Puniceicoccus vermicola: one gene and its partner. The protein of the gene in region 2 interacts with the protein of the main gene of each other region in a pairwise test. Links are inferred from orthologs where the notes say so. Each region holds a gene or a part of one and is shown on either strand. Other genes may lie near its edges.

Region 1 (13,474 bases), on a different replicon or contig from region 2:
CCTTGAGAGTACGCTCGACGGGCAGAGTTCTTTTGCTCGGGTCGAAAGAGGGTGAACTCTCTTTCGACCCAAAAAAGCGGGGCACCGAATCGGTGCCCCGCTGAAAGGATTTGTCTGGATCGAGAGATGATCTCAGGGGTTATTGGGACTCGTTTTGTTCGGACTGCTCCGACTCTCCGGACTCTTCTGTTTCTCTCTTCTTTTGCGGCTCCTTCTGGATCGCTTTAGTCTGACGCGGTTCTTGTTGAATCGCTTTCCGTTTGTGCGGCTTTTCCTCGATCGCCTTGGGCTTTGGGGGTTCGAGAGCGTCGGTGAGTTCCTCGGTGAGACCGCCCGGCTTGCTCGGGTCGATACCCAGCTCGTTGAGGAGCTTGTCGACGAGAGGGGAGTTCATCCGGTAAGAGAGGAGGGACTCCATGAGTTGATTGGGCATACCGCCGCCGCCGTTTGAGACGGAGGAGTTGCCGTTGCTTGAACCTTGGCCATTGGAGCTGCCGGGAACGTTGAAGCCGTTGGTCGAGATGATCTTGATGCTGTCGATCTTCTCCATTGGTTTGACGCTGGCCTCGATGATCTGCGGGGCGACCTGGGCGAGAATCTTGCGGATCTCGAAGCTGATGATCTCCTGGTTGAGAAGGTTCTTGGCTTCGTTGATGGCCTTCTCCCCGTAAGCCTCGACCTCGAAGCGCTTGGCGTCGGCCTCGGCGACGATGCGGATCTTTTCGGCGGAGGCTTTGGCCTCGGTAACGACTGCTTCGGCCTTGTCGATAGCAGCCTGCTTCTCGGCCTCGGCGGATACCTTCACGTCGATGGCTTCCTTTTCCGCATCCTCGCGGGCCTTGATCAACTCGATCTCCTTCTCACGATTGGCGATAGAGGTTTGACGGACGGTGGTGACGTTTTCCTCTTCCTTGACCATGAGGGAGCGGGCCTTGGCAGCTTCGGCCTCGGCTTGCGATTGTTCCTCGGACTTCTTCGCCACGGCGATATCGGAGACCTGCTTCTTGATCTCGACGGACTGCTTGCGATCGATCTCGGCTTCTTCGACCATTCGCTTGGCGAGAATGTCGCGTTCCTGAATGGTTTGTTCGGAACCAATTGCGGCCTCGCGTTCCTTCTGTTCTTGAATGATTCGGGCCTCTTCGGCTTCGCGTTTCCGAGTCGCCTTTTCCGTGGCGACGAGGGATTCCTGCGAAGCTGTCGCGAAAGCCACTTCTCTTTCCTGATCGAGGCGGGCCATTTCTTCATCCCGTTTGATGTGGAAACTCTCGCGGGAGGCTTCGAGATTTTTGGTCTCAATCTTGACCCGGGTTTCCTGCTCGATCCGGTTCCGCTCTTCCCGTTTAGACTCGGTGATCGACGTCAATTTTGCGAGACCCTGGGCGTCGAAGGCATTGTCTTCCTTGAAGTAGGTGCGTCCGGTTTGGTCAAGGGCGGTGAGCGAGACGGATTCGAGCTCAAGACCGTTCTTGAGCAAATCCTCGCTGACCGAAGACTGGACGGACTGCACAAACTCGGTGCGTTTTTCGTGGAGCTCCTCCATACTGAGCCCCGCGGCGACGGCACGGAGAGCATCGACGAACTTACCCTGAAGAAGTTCTTTGAGCATCTCCGGTTGGAGAGTCCGGTCCCCGAGGGTCTGGGCCGCTTTCGCAATGGATTCTTTCTCGGGTTTGACGCGGACGTAAAACTCGGCCGTCACATCGACGCGCATACGGTCGGCGGTGATGAGACCGTCCTCGTTTTTACGGTCCACTTGGAGCCGAAGAGTCCGCATGTTGACGGCGACGATCTCTTGGAAGACCGGGAGTTTGATGGCTCCCCCGTCGAGGATGACTTTTTCTCCCCCCAAGCCGGTGCGCACGAAAGCGATCTCCTTGGAGGAGCGTTTGTAGAGTCGGGCGATGACGACTCCGAAGAAGATGAGAGCGGCGATGCCAATGCCGATCCAAGTGATGATATTGATCATGGGATTCACGGATTTTGATTTGAGTAGATTAAAAAACGATGGGGATAGAGCCCCCGAAAACTATTGGTGGTCGAGGTGGGGATTTTCCACGGCGATACAAGTGAAGGCTCCTTTGCCCTTGTCTCTGCCGACGAGCAGAACGTGTTCTCCTTGCTTAAAGCGCGCTTGCGGCTCGTCCGCGCGGACCATGACATAGTGCGTCCGGTCGAGTGGGCCGCGCAACTTAGCCTCCGCAGTCCTCTCGTAAGTCGCTTCACCGATGGTGATGGTGGCAACCCGGCCGATATAACTCCCGGAGGAAATCGCACTCGTCTCGTCCTTGGGGAGTATATTTCCCAGGAGGGCATTTCCCCATTTGAGCGGAAAGATGGAGACCGCAAAAGCGATGGGTGCTGCCACCATGGCGGGGAGGAGGCCGAGCCCACTTTCGCTCAGAAAAAGTTGGCCGTTGTATCCGATGCACGAGAACAGAAAGAGGAAGAGGAGGAAGCTGATGATAAACGGCACCTTGCCGAAATTCATCCAAGCGAATACCTCAGCAACCCAGGAAGCCTCCGCGCCGCTGTCCGGGCCTGCCTCCTCCTCGATATCCATCTCAGGCTCGATCGAGAGTTCCCCGGGGAGATCGACGCCGCCGACCGCATCAAAGTCTGGTAGGACGTCGTCGATCCAGCCGAAGAGGCTGATCCCCGTGAACAAGCTGATGGTTTGCAGGATGCCGATGAGGAAGAATATCCCCAAGGCGACGGCGAAAGGCAGGTTTTCCGCTGCCGTAAAATGCGCGTACATGGAAAAGACAGAGCGGGCTTGATCTCTTTACTCGCCGGAGAGGGCTTTCATTCGGGCTTCGATTCGTGCGCGCTTGTTCAAGTGGGCAAGCTCGACAAGCTTTGCGCTCTCGTCGGAGTTGGCCTTAATGGCAGTGCGTCGAACTCCGGTGGCGTCTTGTAGGACCCGAGTGAAGGCGCGCTCGGCCTTGTCGGCTTTGGTCACGGCGGATCCAGAGCCGGAGGCTCCGACTCCCGATTCCGATTGTCCGGCGGACGCGGCTTCCTTCTGGGATACCTTGAAGTCGTGTAGCTCATCATCCATCTCGTTGCGCTTGGCAACGAGGCCGGCGATTGCCTGATTCAATTCGGCTTCCTGCCGTCCTAGTTCGCCCAATTGATTCTCGAGTGCGGGGAGTTGGTCCTCAATATCGAGCTGTCGTGAGATGGCCGTTTCGACGAGGTCTTTGCGCCCCTGCTTGAGGGCTTCTTCAGTTTGCTCTTCGATCCGAGAATGTTCCTCGTTGAGCTTGGTCATCGCCTTGGAAACGTGGTACTTCTGGGCGGTAATCCGTCCGAGCTCCGCTTTGACCTCGTCGAGGGCATCGTCGACTTCGGCGATTGCTTGTTCGAGAACCACCTCAGGGGCGAGACCTTCGATTTTGGACACAATCGAGGAGGCGGTGCCAGTGATGATGCGGCGGATGCGGTTACTGATAGTATCTTTCATGATTTTTTGGGTTTGCTGGATTAAATACGTGCGTTGGCCAGAGCCATATGCGGGAAAACGAAAAGGGTAGGGAAAGCTTTGTCGGAGAAGATGGGTTACGGGTTGGGAGAATGGTCTCGCTCGGAAATTAGGCCCACTAATTCAGAGATCGTTTCAAGTTTGTCATCGAGGAGCCTGGGGTTGTAGGTGGGCGCCTCACGGGTGAGACCGAGACGGAGAGTTTGCTCGATGACACGGAGGAGGATGCTGAGCAACTTCTCCTCGGTTTCGAGGAGGTAAGGGAGCTCTTCCTTATCGGCAGGAGGATCTTGTCGGCTGGCCAGGTAGGCAATTGCCTGGGGGAGAAGATGGGCAGCCATATCAATCAGGTCGGAATGAACCTTCTGTTTCATCTCTAACTGGCGGAGATTCTTTCGAGCTGGCTCGCCAATGCGGTTCAGTTCCTCGACTCCCTCGGCATAGGTTCCAAAATGCTCGTGATATTGCCGGAAAAAAGAGGCCACAAACCGAAGCTTTTCACTCGCGGTCACTTTTCCTCCGAAAGATTGCTGCATCAGAAACTCGTAATCGTCCTGACTGATGCGTCCGCTGATGGGGACGGTCTTGGTAGTGTCATTCATGAGAGTCCAGGTTCGGAAGGGTGAATTGTTGGAGCAGTGTATAATAGTTATACAATGTTCTTTCTCCAGTGCAAGAGAAATCGAAAATGTTCTAAGGAAAGGCGGAAGAAGGTGTCCTTTCTGGTCTGGGAATGAACGCTTATGGGGAATTCGGCGATAGGCCGCTGCGCCAGATTCTCTCCTCAACCGTGCTCAATCCATTATATACAGCCCACAGAGAAAGATCAAAATGGGTGCCTTCAGCTCTCTCTCAGGTTCGAGGAACATTTCCCATTGTTGACCACAGTAGTGAGCTCTAGTGGAAAGCGCTGAATCTACTCCACCCAGTGAAGTAGCCGCTCAGCTTTAGCTGCGCGGTACTGGAGGTGCGAAATGCTTTTTGCTATGGCGCATCGCAAGAGAAGCCCGAGACGTACGTTGGTCCTCTCTAACCTCTTTCGCAAAGCTGAAGGCTGGAGGGGAAAGAACCATTTTCTTTCGACCACCAGGTCCGATTTTCTTTCGTGAAACTGTCTCCATTATAGAATGGTCCAGATGTCCTTGTGCCATCCCATTAGAAATGTGAGGTCGTGCACGTCATATTTGATCATGAGTAAAAAGCAGAATGGCGCCTGCAGTGAATACTATGCTGCCCAACAGAAACCGAAGGAGCTTTCCCACTAGAACCCGGGTCAGGTTATTGGGATTCACGGTAATTGTTACCGTTCTTTCGCCGCGTGGCTGATGGGTGATGAATCTTTTTGCTAGGTCTCCACCGATCCAGACGCCGAGTAGGATTAGGACGTAGGCGGTAATTTCGAGTGTGATGTGTTTCAATGAGGGGTCCATTTTATTGCGAAAGCCATTTATCCAGTTTCGCGATGAAATTTGAGTATTCTTCCCGCCCTCTGAATCCGTGTTTTCCCATGATTTGGATAAGAGGTATTCCCGCGGTTGAATAGAGGATTGTGCCTTGCCGCCTGGGGGAGAGAAGTGGTGCGCAGAAATAGATGGAAAGACAGAGAAGGGCGGCGAGCTTCGGTCCCCATCCAAAGCCTTGGCCGATTAGGACTCCCCCGAGCCCGGCTAAGAGCGATAGGATGAATCCGATTATCATAAGGCTACGGATGTTGTGAATGTAGCCTCGATCGTTCTCTTCCAATAGACCGGTCTTGCTCGATATTGACTCGTTAGGGATGGTGAATGCTTCTTTCTTTAGGACATTGCGACTCGACTGGATTCTGATTTCCTCTTCGCCGAGAGTAAAAGTGGTTGATCGGTCGTAGTAGCGTACTCGGTATTGTTGCATCTTATTGTCAGATATTCGGGGCGGGCTAACGCCTTCATAGTATAGCTCCGGATATAGATCGACTTTGAGCTTGGGGCAAGTATTCAGGGAGTTGTTATCCGAACATGATTCTAAACGGGGATTTCGACAGATGGGCGATGTCGGCGAGCTTTGAGATCTGGGGAGAAGAGCTTCACAAATCGATTCCAAGCTCTACCTTGCGCATCATCGACGGCGCAGTCCATCTAGTCATCGAAGAGAAGCCTAATGAGCTGGTGAGGGAGATTCTGGCTTTCCGAAAGTCCTGAACCGAGTGGAGGTAACTCTTACGATCGGTGGTGTCATGATTTCTTTTCTGGGCCGGTTGCCGTTGGCTATGACCCATTCTCGAGGACAGCGGTTCATAGATTTCCACCCGCTGCTCCCGATTGGTTCTCGCTAGAAACAGAGCGATATGTAGGTCGAATGGTGACTCCGAATAGTGAAAATTCTGTGTCTTCGCTCTTCGAAATGTACCCGACTTATCTTCGGAACGGAATTTGGGCGGTTTTTCAGGATAGAATTCGATTAACCGACGAGATTTCTCCAAGGCATCCTCGTCCCAAAGACTTGGGTATAAGGATATGCTTTTAGGAGGGGTCAGCTTGAGACAAGTGGCGGTTAAAGGCGTCCAGTGAATGCATTGCCGCGTATTGTTTGAGGGCGAGCTTGTCGTCCGGGGTGAGGCCCTTCTGGTGGCGCAAAATACACTCACTCAGCGCCTGCATGAGGCTTTCAGGATTTTCATTTTTAAAGGTTAATCCCAATCCATGCTTTTTGACGCGCTGCCCGACCAAATCGTAATCACTGCTGATCACGGGACGTTCGGCATGGGCGGCAAGTGCCAAGTTATTCGACGAGCCGAAATGACTCATATACGGCAACAGCACGACATCGCATGCTGCCAGGCAATCGCGCAACGTATCTTCTGGAATAAATGCGTTGATAAGAGAGGATTGGCGATTTCTGCAGAGGGTTTCCAGTGATTGTAACCATGCTCCCTTGGGGTCTTGTTTTCCCGCGCATAGCAAAAAAACTTTCGGGTCGGAAAGTTTGTTAATGGCATCAATGGCAAGTCCAATACCTTTTCGTTTATGCCCTTGTCCGAAAATCAGTGGAATAAAGGCATTTTGCGGCAATGATAATTTTTCGCGCGCCTTTTCCCGCGAAAGATATTCATAAGCGGGTGCGGGATCGGGTAGCCAGTGTATCGGAATATTGGATCTATATTCTTTGGCGTTTTCGGTAATGCGTTCGTCTAAGACGAAAATACGTTTAAAAAAACGTTTCTTATTAAGTTTGTGTACTCCGTGTCGCTTGAGTGCCAGACCGAGGCTCCTCGATTGAGTGAGGACTCGCGGGCGGATGTACAATCCTGAAATTTTCCCTGAAAGGGAGAGCGCAGGTAATAATCCCAATGCGGCTTTACGCCAAAGTGAGGAGGCGATTTCATCCAGCGAGCATAGGAAAATTTCGTCTGGGTTTATTTCTGCATTGAGTGTGCAGAGTGCTTTCAAATGCTGCTTTTTTCCGGCGGAAGGCGGCAGAGGAAAGCTTTCAATTTTGGATAAATAGCCTTTGTCAACGTTTTGAGAAATGTGTGTCCAGCGGAGGTTTTTAGAATCGGTGCAAACTGTCACACGATAGCCTATTTGGACAAACGCAGAGGCAAAATAGGCTAAAAAAATGGGATGATGCCCTTCACTACGCGGTTCGTAGAGGAGGATATGGGGCGGATTCGGCATAACTGATGGAAACTAATATACGAAAACGGTGGCACAAAAGTGAGTTGACGGTAATTTGAAAATTATACGGAGGAAAGGGGAATTCGAATATTATTCTGCCGGCCCAATCAGTCAGTTGGGCAAAGACCATCGTGAGGAATTGATCGCGCGCGCTCGTGCTTCTGCTCTTTCTGGATATCGGATGCAGAGCCATACAGAGCTGGAACTCTTTTGGGGAGCCAGCAGATCGAGAACTCAAATTTTCATGAATGGCTCCACAGGAAGCACCGACAGGATTCTTCTTGGCCCTTAACTGGACAGTTGTGGGGAAATGTGTTGGCTTAGCGTCCGAATCTCCTCACCCATAAATCCCTTCTATGCCAAAATTACCTATATCAGTCTGTATGATTGTCCGAAATGAGGCAGACCGTTTGGTGAAAAGTTTACCACCTTTGGAGGCGTTTGCGGAGCTGTGTGTGCTGGATTCGGAGAGCACGGATAATTCGGTTAGCCTTTGTCAGGCGGCGGGAGCATCGGTGACAATTCATCCGTGGGAAGGCTTTTCGGCGGCACGGCGTAGGGTTTTTTCCAGTGCGACTCAGCCGTGGTTATTGTGGATCGATGCGGATGAAATTCTTACCTCGGAATTTATTGCCGAACTGTGGCATTTGTTTCGCGATGGCGAACCACAGCATGTGGCGTATCAAGTCAACCGTCGGGTTTGTTTTGAGGGCCAATGGATCTCGCATGGGGACTGGTTCCCCGATTGGAATGTACGGCTTTTCCGTGAAAATGTTTGGCAAATGCCTGAGCGCTTGCTCCATGAAAGTCTGGAGATCACGGGGTCTATCGGCAAATTAAACAGTGTGATTGAGCATCACTCATTCCGGAGTTGGGATGATTTTTACAGCCGCAGTAAGCGTTATGCACGACTCTGGGCTGAGGAGCATTTGCGACGCCGCAGTCCACGTTTCGGCGAAGCGAAATTGCGGGGTCTGTGGCGTTTTTTCCATGGATATGTGCTGAAACGCGGATTTTTAGACGGTAAATTAGGGTTCAAAATCGCTTATGCGAACGGCGTCGGAGTGACGGAAAAGTACCGCGCTTTAATCGCGCTCAAACGTGAACGGAATTTACGCTAGCGCATCTTTTGAAGGAGCAAAAGGATGGGCTTCCCAAGTGGGTGGGTCGCTTCAGCGCCCACCATTGGCAGTCAAGGAATGGCGAGAGCCATTTCTACGAAATTCCTAACCAGCTGACGTTTCCGAGTAGAGACTGATCACAGAATCAGGATTCCGTGCGTGCGATTCTTTCGAGCCTTCCGGGATCCGGAAGAGCTGAAGGCATGAAAAACGTTAGCTCAGGTTGCCTCGAATTTGATGAAGAGAGAGTATTTGCAAGAATTCGTGGCCCCATCCGGCTGTCCCCCAAAAAATCAAGACGTGAGGCCCTTACGGTAGCCGGTGGAAGTTCTTCGTGTAATCTTTAGATTTTGCGTTTAACACGAATGCCGGAATGGGTTCTCTGTGGGACTTGTTGCCGATGTCCTTGAGCAAGACCGAGTGCTACCGATGCCCTCGCGGTGTTGGGTTCCTATGCCTTTGTGGCATCACCGAGTTGAATCACCACCTTTTGTGCGACATGGCGGGCTTTTTCGCGTGCCTGTTCGAGGTCGTCGGCACGGGCCAGGGCCACGCCCATCCGGCGGCGACCACTGACCGATGGTTTGCCGAAGAGGCGGAGGTCTGTGCCCGGCAGTTGTAGAGCGTCATCGATATTTGTGAAGCGAATATTGTCACTGTGGCCCTCGGCCAAAATGACTGCCGAGGATGCCGGTCCGAGTTGCTCGACCACTGGGATCGGCAGGCCGAGGACTGCCCGTGCGTGAAGGGCAAACTGGGAAAGTGACTGGCCGACCATCGTGACCATGCCAGTGTCGTGCGGGCGTGGGGAGACCTCGCTGAAAATGACTTCGTCACCACAGACGAAGAGCTCGACGCCAAAAACGCCCCGGCCGCCAAGTGCATTCGTGATGGCACCGGCCATTTCCTGTGCCCGTGTGCATGCCTTTTCTGACATCGGCTGGGGCTGCCAGGACTCGCGGTAATCACCGTCCTTCTGGATGTGACCGATCGGCGCGCAGAAAGCCGTGCCTCCGATATGCCGGACGGTCAGCAGCGTGATTTCGTAGTCAAATTCGACGAACCCCTCGACGATGACCTTGCCGGCACCCGCACGGCCGCCTTCCTGTGCATAGGTCCAAGCCGCTTCGATTTCACCGGCCTCGCGAATTATGCTCTGGCCTTTGCCCGAAGAACTCATGATCGGCTTGACCACGCAGGGGATACCGATCTCGGTGACGGCGGCCTCAAAGGCCTCGCGGCTGTCGGCAAACTGATAGGGTGAAGTGGGGAGCCGAAGCTCCTCCGCCGCCAGACGCCGGATGCCTTCACGGTTCATTGTCAGTTGGGTGGCGCGCGCGGTGGGGACGACTTTGGCCAGTCCCTCTTTCTCAATTGCGGCAAGAGTGTCGGTCGCGATGGCTTCCACTTCCGGCACGATGTAGGCCGGACACTCCTCCTCGATCACGGCCCGCAGGGCTTCCCCGTCCAGCATATCGATGACGTGAGCGCGGTCCGCCACCTGCATTGCCGGGGCGTTTGCGTAGCTGTCGACCGCGATCACCTCGACGCCGAAACGCTGCAGTTCGATCACGACTTCTTTGCCGAGTTCGCCCGAGCCGCAGAGCAAGACCCTGCAGGCAGAAGAGGTGAAAGGAGTGCCAATATCCATGTGGGTAGAGAGATGCATGTTTTACCCGAAAAACTCAAACCAGAAGAGGGTAAGTTGTCATTGAGGTCGAACTGTGTGTATCACCCCCATCCCAAAACCTCCAAAGTTTCCAGAATCTCCCGCACTCCCTTCTTCCGCTTGGCGGTGGTCCGGCCTGCGAGGGTGGGGAAGCTCTGCTGAAGGCGTAAACTAGAGACCTGAAGTTGAGAGAGGCGAAGTGAGAGGGATGGCGAACGCCGAACTCTGCACGTTAATCACAGGAGAGGTGGCTTGGAATCGCGCGACTGAAGTCATGCGAGAACGGGGAATTGAGGGGTGTTCTCCGGATTTGGATCTAGGGCTTGTTTTTTTGCAAATAGTGGCACAAGACCTGCATTGAGTATTATGATTTGAAAGAATCGTAATAATCAAAAAGGTCCAACTATGAAACAACACTCGATCAAAAATCTAACTCGCATCGGCCTCACGACACTCGTGGGCCTCGTCGGCATCTCCTCGGCTCGAGGAGAGGAACCTCTCAAAATCGCTTACAGTGACTGGCCGGGATGGGTCGCCTGGGAAATCGGCATTGAAAAGGGCTGGTTTGAAGAAGAAGGCGTGGACGTGGAGTTCCTGTGGTTCGATTATGTTGCATCCATGGATGCCTACGTGGCCGGGCAGGTCGACGCGGTTACCATGACCAATGGGGACGCACTCGTGACGGGAGCGACTGGTAAACCTTCGGTCGGCATTATCATCAACGACTTTTCCAACGGGAATGACATGATCGTCGGAGGTCCGGGAATCTCTTCGATCACCGATCTGAAAGGGAAGAAAGTCGGAGTCGAAGAAGGTTTTGTTTGTCACCTCTTGCTCCTGAAAGGGCTTTCGGACAACGGGATGACCGCAGACGACGTCACCATCGTGAACACTCCTACGAACGAGACTCCGCAGGTATTGGCTTCGGGAGCGGTTTCCGCAATCGGTGCCTGGCAGCCCAATTCTGGTGAAGCTCTGAAGCAGACTCCAGGTTCGACTCGCGTCTATTCTTCGGCAGACAGCCCCGGCATCATCTATGATTTGCTCTTTGTCTCGCCGGAATCTCTCGAGACCCGTCGTGACGACTGGGCGAAGGTGGTCAAGGTCTGGTATCGGATTGTCGACTACTTGAAGGATGAAGACAACATTGACGAAGCCTTGGAAATTCTCTCGGCTCGCGTGAACCTGTCTCCTGCCGAGTATGAGCCTCTCTTTGCCGGTACCTACATCCTATCTCTCGACGAAGCGAAGGAGCGCTGGGAGGAAGCAGAAGGCTTGGACAGTGTCTACGGTTCCACCGAATTCGTGGATGACTTTAACGTGAAGTTCGAAGTCTACGACAATCCTCTGAACACCACTCAGTATCTCGATCCTTCCTTGACCGAGGAATACGCAGAGTCGGTCGAAAACTAATTGGGACGTCTTCGAGCGTCATAATCACTTGAGTTCTGTTGGGGGAGGGGAGTCCGATCCTCCCAACCCTCTCCAGCTAAAATTGAATAACCGGTCCTCGATAAAATTATGTCGAAAGAAAAGCCATGGTTTGCGATCCGCAAGTCGCTGTCTCCACAGCGGCAAACGATCCTGACCCTTTGCTCCTTCCTCCTGCCGGTTTTGGTATGGTGTGTGGTGAGTTACGTGCCGTTTATCTGGCATCCCGATATGGTGGTCACGATTTCCGCCGATCGGAGCGACGTCACCACGGTTTACTCGGCCGGGGATCGTCTTCCCCGCCATAAGGAAAGCGAGAACGATTTCGCTTTTGAAGATTTTGCCGAAGCGGTCCGGGTTCAGAACCAAGGAATCGTCGAGGCGCGTGAAGCCGGAACTCCGATCGAGACTTCTCGGCGCACGAATAAAAAGGTATTGCGTCACTTGGCACCTGTGGGAGTCGCCGAAGGCTGGCTCGACCGCGATCAAGCCACTGACGATGCCGCCATTTATCAACTTTGGGGCGAGATCGCCCGTGGGGAAAAGGTTCCTTCGAAGGTTCCTCTTTCCGAAGAAAACAAGCAGATCGTTCAGGAAAATTGGGACATTCTCAGTGGAATTAGCGATACCTATGAGTCGAAGGAGATCCCTTCCGAGGCACTATTGAGTCTGGTTCCTCAAGGAAAACCCTCCAATCCGGTCTATGTGCCGCCTCCGCACGAGGTAATAGAAACGGGTTGGTATGACTGGACCCGCGAGCGGGACCCTTCGAAACCGGGGATGCCGGACCGCTATGTGCACTCATTGAAAATTGTTTTTGGAGGATTTTTCCTCTCCTGTTTGATCGGAATCCCTCTGGGCGTCCTGAGCGGCACCTACGACTTCTTTGCCAAACTGGTAGAGCCGTTCACTGACTTTTTCCGCTACATGCCGGCGCCAGCCTTTGGAACGGTGCTGGTGGCGATCCTCTCGGTTTACGATGCACCGAAGATTGGCCTCGTTTTTCTGGGGACCTTTTTTCAGATGGTCCTCGTGATCTCGAATACCACCCGGACGCTGGATCGTTCTCTCCTCGAGGCGGCCCAAACCCTGGGCGCTAAGAGTCGTCAGCTCATGCTGAGGGTGATCATTCCGGGGATTCTTCCCAAGCTCTACAATGACCTGAGAATCCTTTTGGGATGGGCCTGGACGTGGCTCGTGATTGCCGAGCTTATCGGAACCAAGTCCGGTCTGACCGAATTTATTGAAACGCAGGGTCGATTCCGGAACTTCGACAGCGTTTATCCAACAATTATCGTCATCGGACTCACCGGCTACATCACCGACCAAATCCTCGCGAGCATCCGACCGATCATTTTCTCCTGGGACCCTGAGCATTCTGGGAAGAAGCCGATGTGGATCTTCCGTGGATTTCTCTGGTTGATTGATCGCGACTGCTATGAACCGACTCCGGCGGAGAGCAAACCACTGGCCTCACGCCGCTAACTCACTCAACCGAAAACGCTTATGTCAGAAGAGTTTAAATTACCGAGCTACCGCGAACAGAGTCCAAAGGTAGCCGAACGTTTCCGGAAAATGTACTCCCGTCCGGTGAAGATGGAGATCAAGGGATTGTCCAAGACGTTTCAGACCTCCAAGGGGACCACGACCGCTTTGAAGGGGATCGACTTCAGTATCTATCATCGCGAATTCGTTTCGGTGATCGGCCCCTCGGGGTGTGGGAAATCGACTCTCATCCGGATGCTTGCCGGGCTCGATTTTCCCACTGGTGGAGAGGCCCTACTCGAAGGGAAGCCAGTGACGGGACCGGGAAGTGATCGGGGAATGGTATTTCAGGGCTATACGCTTTTCCCTTGGTTGACGGTGAAGAAGAACGTGATGTTCGGGCTTGAGCTGTCGGGGAAATCGGGTTCGGCCGTGGAGTCGGAGGCACGGTCCTGGATCAACATTGTCGGACTGAGCGGGTTTGAGGATTCCTATCCCAGCCAGCTCTCCGGGGGGATGAAGCAGCGGGTGGCGATTGCCCGGGCTTTGGCGAACAATCCGAGAATCCTTTTCATGGACGAACCTTTCGGGGCTCTCGATGCGCAGACCCGGTCCCAGATGCAGGCTTACC
Region 2 (2,909 bases):
CCTCAAAAAAGCCGCTCAGATCTTCATTCCCGAGGAGAAAGAGACGGTATCCTTTCTCGCTGCCCTTAATCAGAATATACATACCAAGCTCGAATATGAGCCACGGGATGAACCGGGGATTTACACCACCGAAGAAATCCTCGACCGGGGCAAAGGCTCCTGCCGGGATTTTGCCGCCCTACTCCAGAAGCTGCTTCAGTACGAAGGACTCGCCACCCGATTTGTCAGTGGCTACCTGCTCGAAACCGGAGACCTACAAGGCGCCGAAGCCATGCACGCCTGGACGGAGGTCTACCTCCCCGGAGCCGGATGGATTGGAATGGATCCGACCAACGGAATCCTCACCGATGACGCCTTCGTGCCCTGCGCCGTCGCCGTCAATCCCGATGAAACGACCCCCATCGGCGGACGCTATTTCGCCCAGACCCAGGTAATCTCCTCCCTCAGCACCGAACTGCAAATCCGCTGCATCGGGGAAGGTAAGTAATTCCCTCTACTCCTTCGAGGACGAAGAAGGCTTCGATTCCGAGCTACTGGAGGAATTCGATCCCGACTTTCTCTTGTAATCGGTCTCGTAAAAGCCTGATCCCTTGAAAATCAAACCGGAGCCGCCTCCGATCATTCGGGACAGCTTCATCTTTCCGCATTTCGGACATTTCTTCAGAGGCGCATCCTTCATCGATTGGAAGGCTTCCATTTCATGGCCACAGGAAGAGCAAACGTAGTCGTAAGTTGGCATTGCTGGAAAAAACGGAGAAATGTGGGAACCGGATTGAAAAATTGCAAGACTTGATCGACAACAATCAAACAATGGACCCAAAAGAGTTTACCGAGCGCTTCGAAAATTGGCGCCTCCAAATCGAAAAGGAAATCGACCACAGGGTCCCCTCCGCGGATACCGAACCCACCAAATTGCACAGCGCCATGCGCCACAGCCTCGAAGCCGGTGGCAAACGCCTCCGCCCAGTCTTGGTCTGCGCCGTCGCCGAGGCCTTCTCATCGAAGTCCAACCCACTTCCCGCCGCAGCCGCCATTGAATGCCTCCACACTTACACCCTCATCCACGACGACCTTCCGGCCATGGATGACAGCGACCTCCGCCGCGGTCGCCCCACCTGCCACAAAGCCTTCGGAGAAGCTGCCGCCATCCTCGCCGGAGACGGTCTCCTCACCCTTACCTTCCAAATTCTCGGCGAAGGATACCCCACCGACCCTGCTCTAGCCAACAACTTGGTCGTCGACCTCGCCACCGCCTCAGGAAGCCTATGGCTCGTCGGAGGTCAGATGGACGACATCGACAACGAAGGCATTCCCCTCGACGTCCCTACACTCTCCTCCATCAATCGCCGCAAAACCGGAGCCCTCATCGCCGCCGCTTGCATCATGGGGGCCAGAATCGGCGGAGCCTCTGCCGAGCAGGTCGAAACCGTTCGCCAATTTGGAGTATGCCTAGGCGAAGCCTTCCAAGTCATCGACGACATCCTCGATTTTACCGCCACCGAAGAACAAACCGGCAAAAGTTCCGGCCGCGATGAAGCCAACGGAAAAGTCACTCTGGCGACCCTGGAAGGCCTCGACGCCGCCCGAAAACGTGCCGAAGAACTCACTCAGCAAGCCGACCACCTGCTTTCTCAATTCTCCGCGAATACCGATTTTCTCTCGGCCCTCGTCCGCTGGATGGCGGACCGCAGTAACTGATCCCCTTGCCTGGCGTCCGGCTCAGCCGGGAATCCACGATCGTCGAGATTTTAACCGGAGATCTTCTCTGAATGATGAGTCAGGCTGGGCTCCTCCGATGTAAACTAATTTTTTTCCTGGTTAATTATAAGTAGACGAAGAGGCTGATTCACCTAAAGCATCCGGCGAACTACGCCGCTGTCTCGTGTTGAAGCCTCAATTGCCCGCAGGCAGCACTGATGTCGTGCCCTTTTTCTCTCCGAAGAGTCACAGAAACACCGTTTTCGCGAAGAATTTTGGCAAATTTCTCCTGACGCCGGAGATTGGGCCGCTTCCATTCAAGTCCTTCCACGGTGTTGTAGGGGATACAATTCACGTGAGCGTGTAGCTCCTTGGCGATACCTGAGAGCGCGATCGCCTGTTCAAGAGAGTCGTTAACATCCTCAATAAGAATGAACTCCAGAGTCACCATTCGGTTGTGTCGCTCCCGAAAATACCGAACCGCCTCGAGAAGTTCGGCGATCGGATAACGTCGGTTGATCGGCATAATCCGGCTTCTCACCTCATCGGTCGCTCCATGCAGCGAAACCGCGAGTCGGATGGGGATCCCTAGGTCCGCAAGCTTGCGAATTTCTGGAACCAGTCCAGATGTGGAAACGGTGATCCGACGGGCTCCGAAGCGGAATCCCCAGTCACTATGAAGCGACTCGATCGCACCGGCGACCGCATCAAAATTAGCCATCGGCTCTCCCATGCCCATGAAGACAATATTGTCGAAGGGAACATGATCTTCCCGCACGGCTGAAGGCGTATCCGATTCATCCTTTCTCTCTCCTACGCGGAAGAACTGCCCGAGAATCTCACCCCGAGTCAGATTCCGTTTAAACCCAGCCAAACCGGATGCGCAGAACTTACATCCATACGCACAGCCAACTTGACTTGAAACGCACACCGTCGCTCGGGATTTCTCCTGCCCCACTCCGACCATCGGGGCCTGAATCAAGACCGTCTCAACCAAAGCTCCATCCTCGAGTCGAGAAAGCAACTTATGGGTGTCGTCTCCAGAGCGCTTCCAAAGCACTGGAGTCACCGGATTTCCGGCAAACTTCTCCCCGAGCGACTCCCGCATCGTGAGCGGCAAGTTACTCATTTCCGCAAAATCCGGAACCCCTTTCTTGTAGGCCCACTCAAGGATTTGCTTCCCGCGGAAAGCTGGAATTTTCTCGGCCTTG

What was found.
Region 1: the proteins of H5P30_RS10050 (region 2) and purT interact in binary tests that used the Escherichia coli proteins (3 or more experiments, as listed by UniProt). The link is inferred for Puniceicoccus vermicola from one-to-one orthologs.

Annotation. Positions count from the first base shown.
Region 1 is NZ_JACHVA010000089.1:29,698-43,171, forward strand. Bases 7,819-10,674 are described here. They hold purT (formate-dependent phosphoribosylglycinamide formyltransferase), read right to left. Parts: upstream 9,928-10,674; coding sequence 8,710-9,927; downstream 7,819-8,709. Other genes in these bases: H5P30_RS11600 (glycosyltransferase family 2 protein), read left to right, coding at 7,819-8,258; H5P30_RS11610 (ABC transporter substrate-binding protein), read left to right, coding at 10,333-10,674. In the rest of the region: H5P30_RS11560 (right-handed parallel beta-helix repeat-containing protein), read left to right, coding at 1-6; H5P30_RS11565 (flotillin family protein), read right to left, coding at 140-1,969; H5P30_RS11570 (OB-fold-containig protein), read right to left, coding at 2,030-2,758; H5P30_RS11575 (PspA/IM30 family protein), read right to left, coding at 2,786-3,466; H5P30_RS11580 (hypothetical protein), read right to left, coding at 3,562-4,086; H5P30_RS11585 (hypothetical protein), read right to left, coding at 4,663-4,914; H5P30_RS11590 (hypothetical protein), read right to left, coding at 4,916-5,374; H5P30_RS11595 (glycosyltransferase), read right to left, coding at 5,983-7,137; more of H5P30_RS11600, read left to right, coding at 7,494-7,818; more of H5P30_RS11610, read left to right, coding at 10,675-11,340; H5P30_RS11615 (ABC transporter permease), read left to right, coding at 11,449-12,843; H5P30_RS11620 (ABC transporter ATP-binding protein), read left to right, coding at 12,865-13,474. UniProt on the Escherichia coli protein: Involved in the de novo purine biosynthesis. Catalyzes the transfer of formate to 5-phospho-ribosyl-glycinamide (GAR), producing 5-phospho-ribosyl-N-formylglycinamide (FGAR). Formate is provided by PurU via hydrolysis of 10-formyl-tetrahydrofolate.
Region 2 is NZ_JACHVA010000082.1:51,724-54,632, reverse strand. What follows is about bases 1-2,754. They hold H5P30_RS10050 (polyprenyl synthetase family protein), read left to right. Parts: upstream 1-810; coding sequence 811-1,698; downstream 1,699-2,754. Other genes in these bases: rlmN (dual-specificity RNA methyltransferase RlmN), read right to left, coding at 1,868-2,754; H5P30_RS22480 (FmdB family zinc ribbon protein), read right to left, coding at 494-739; H5P30_RS10060 (transglutaminase family protein), read left to right, coding at 1-487. In the rest of the region: more of rlmN, read right to left, coding at 2,755-2,909.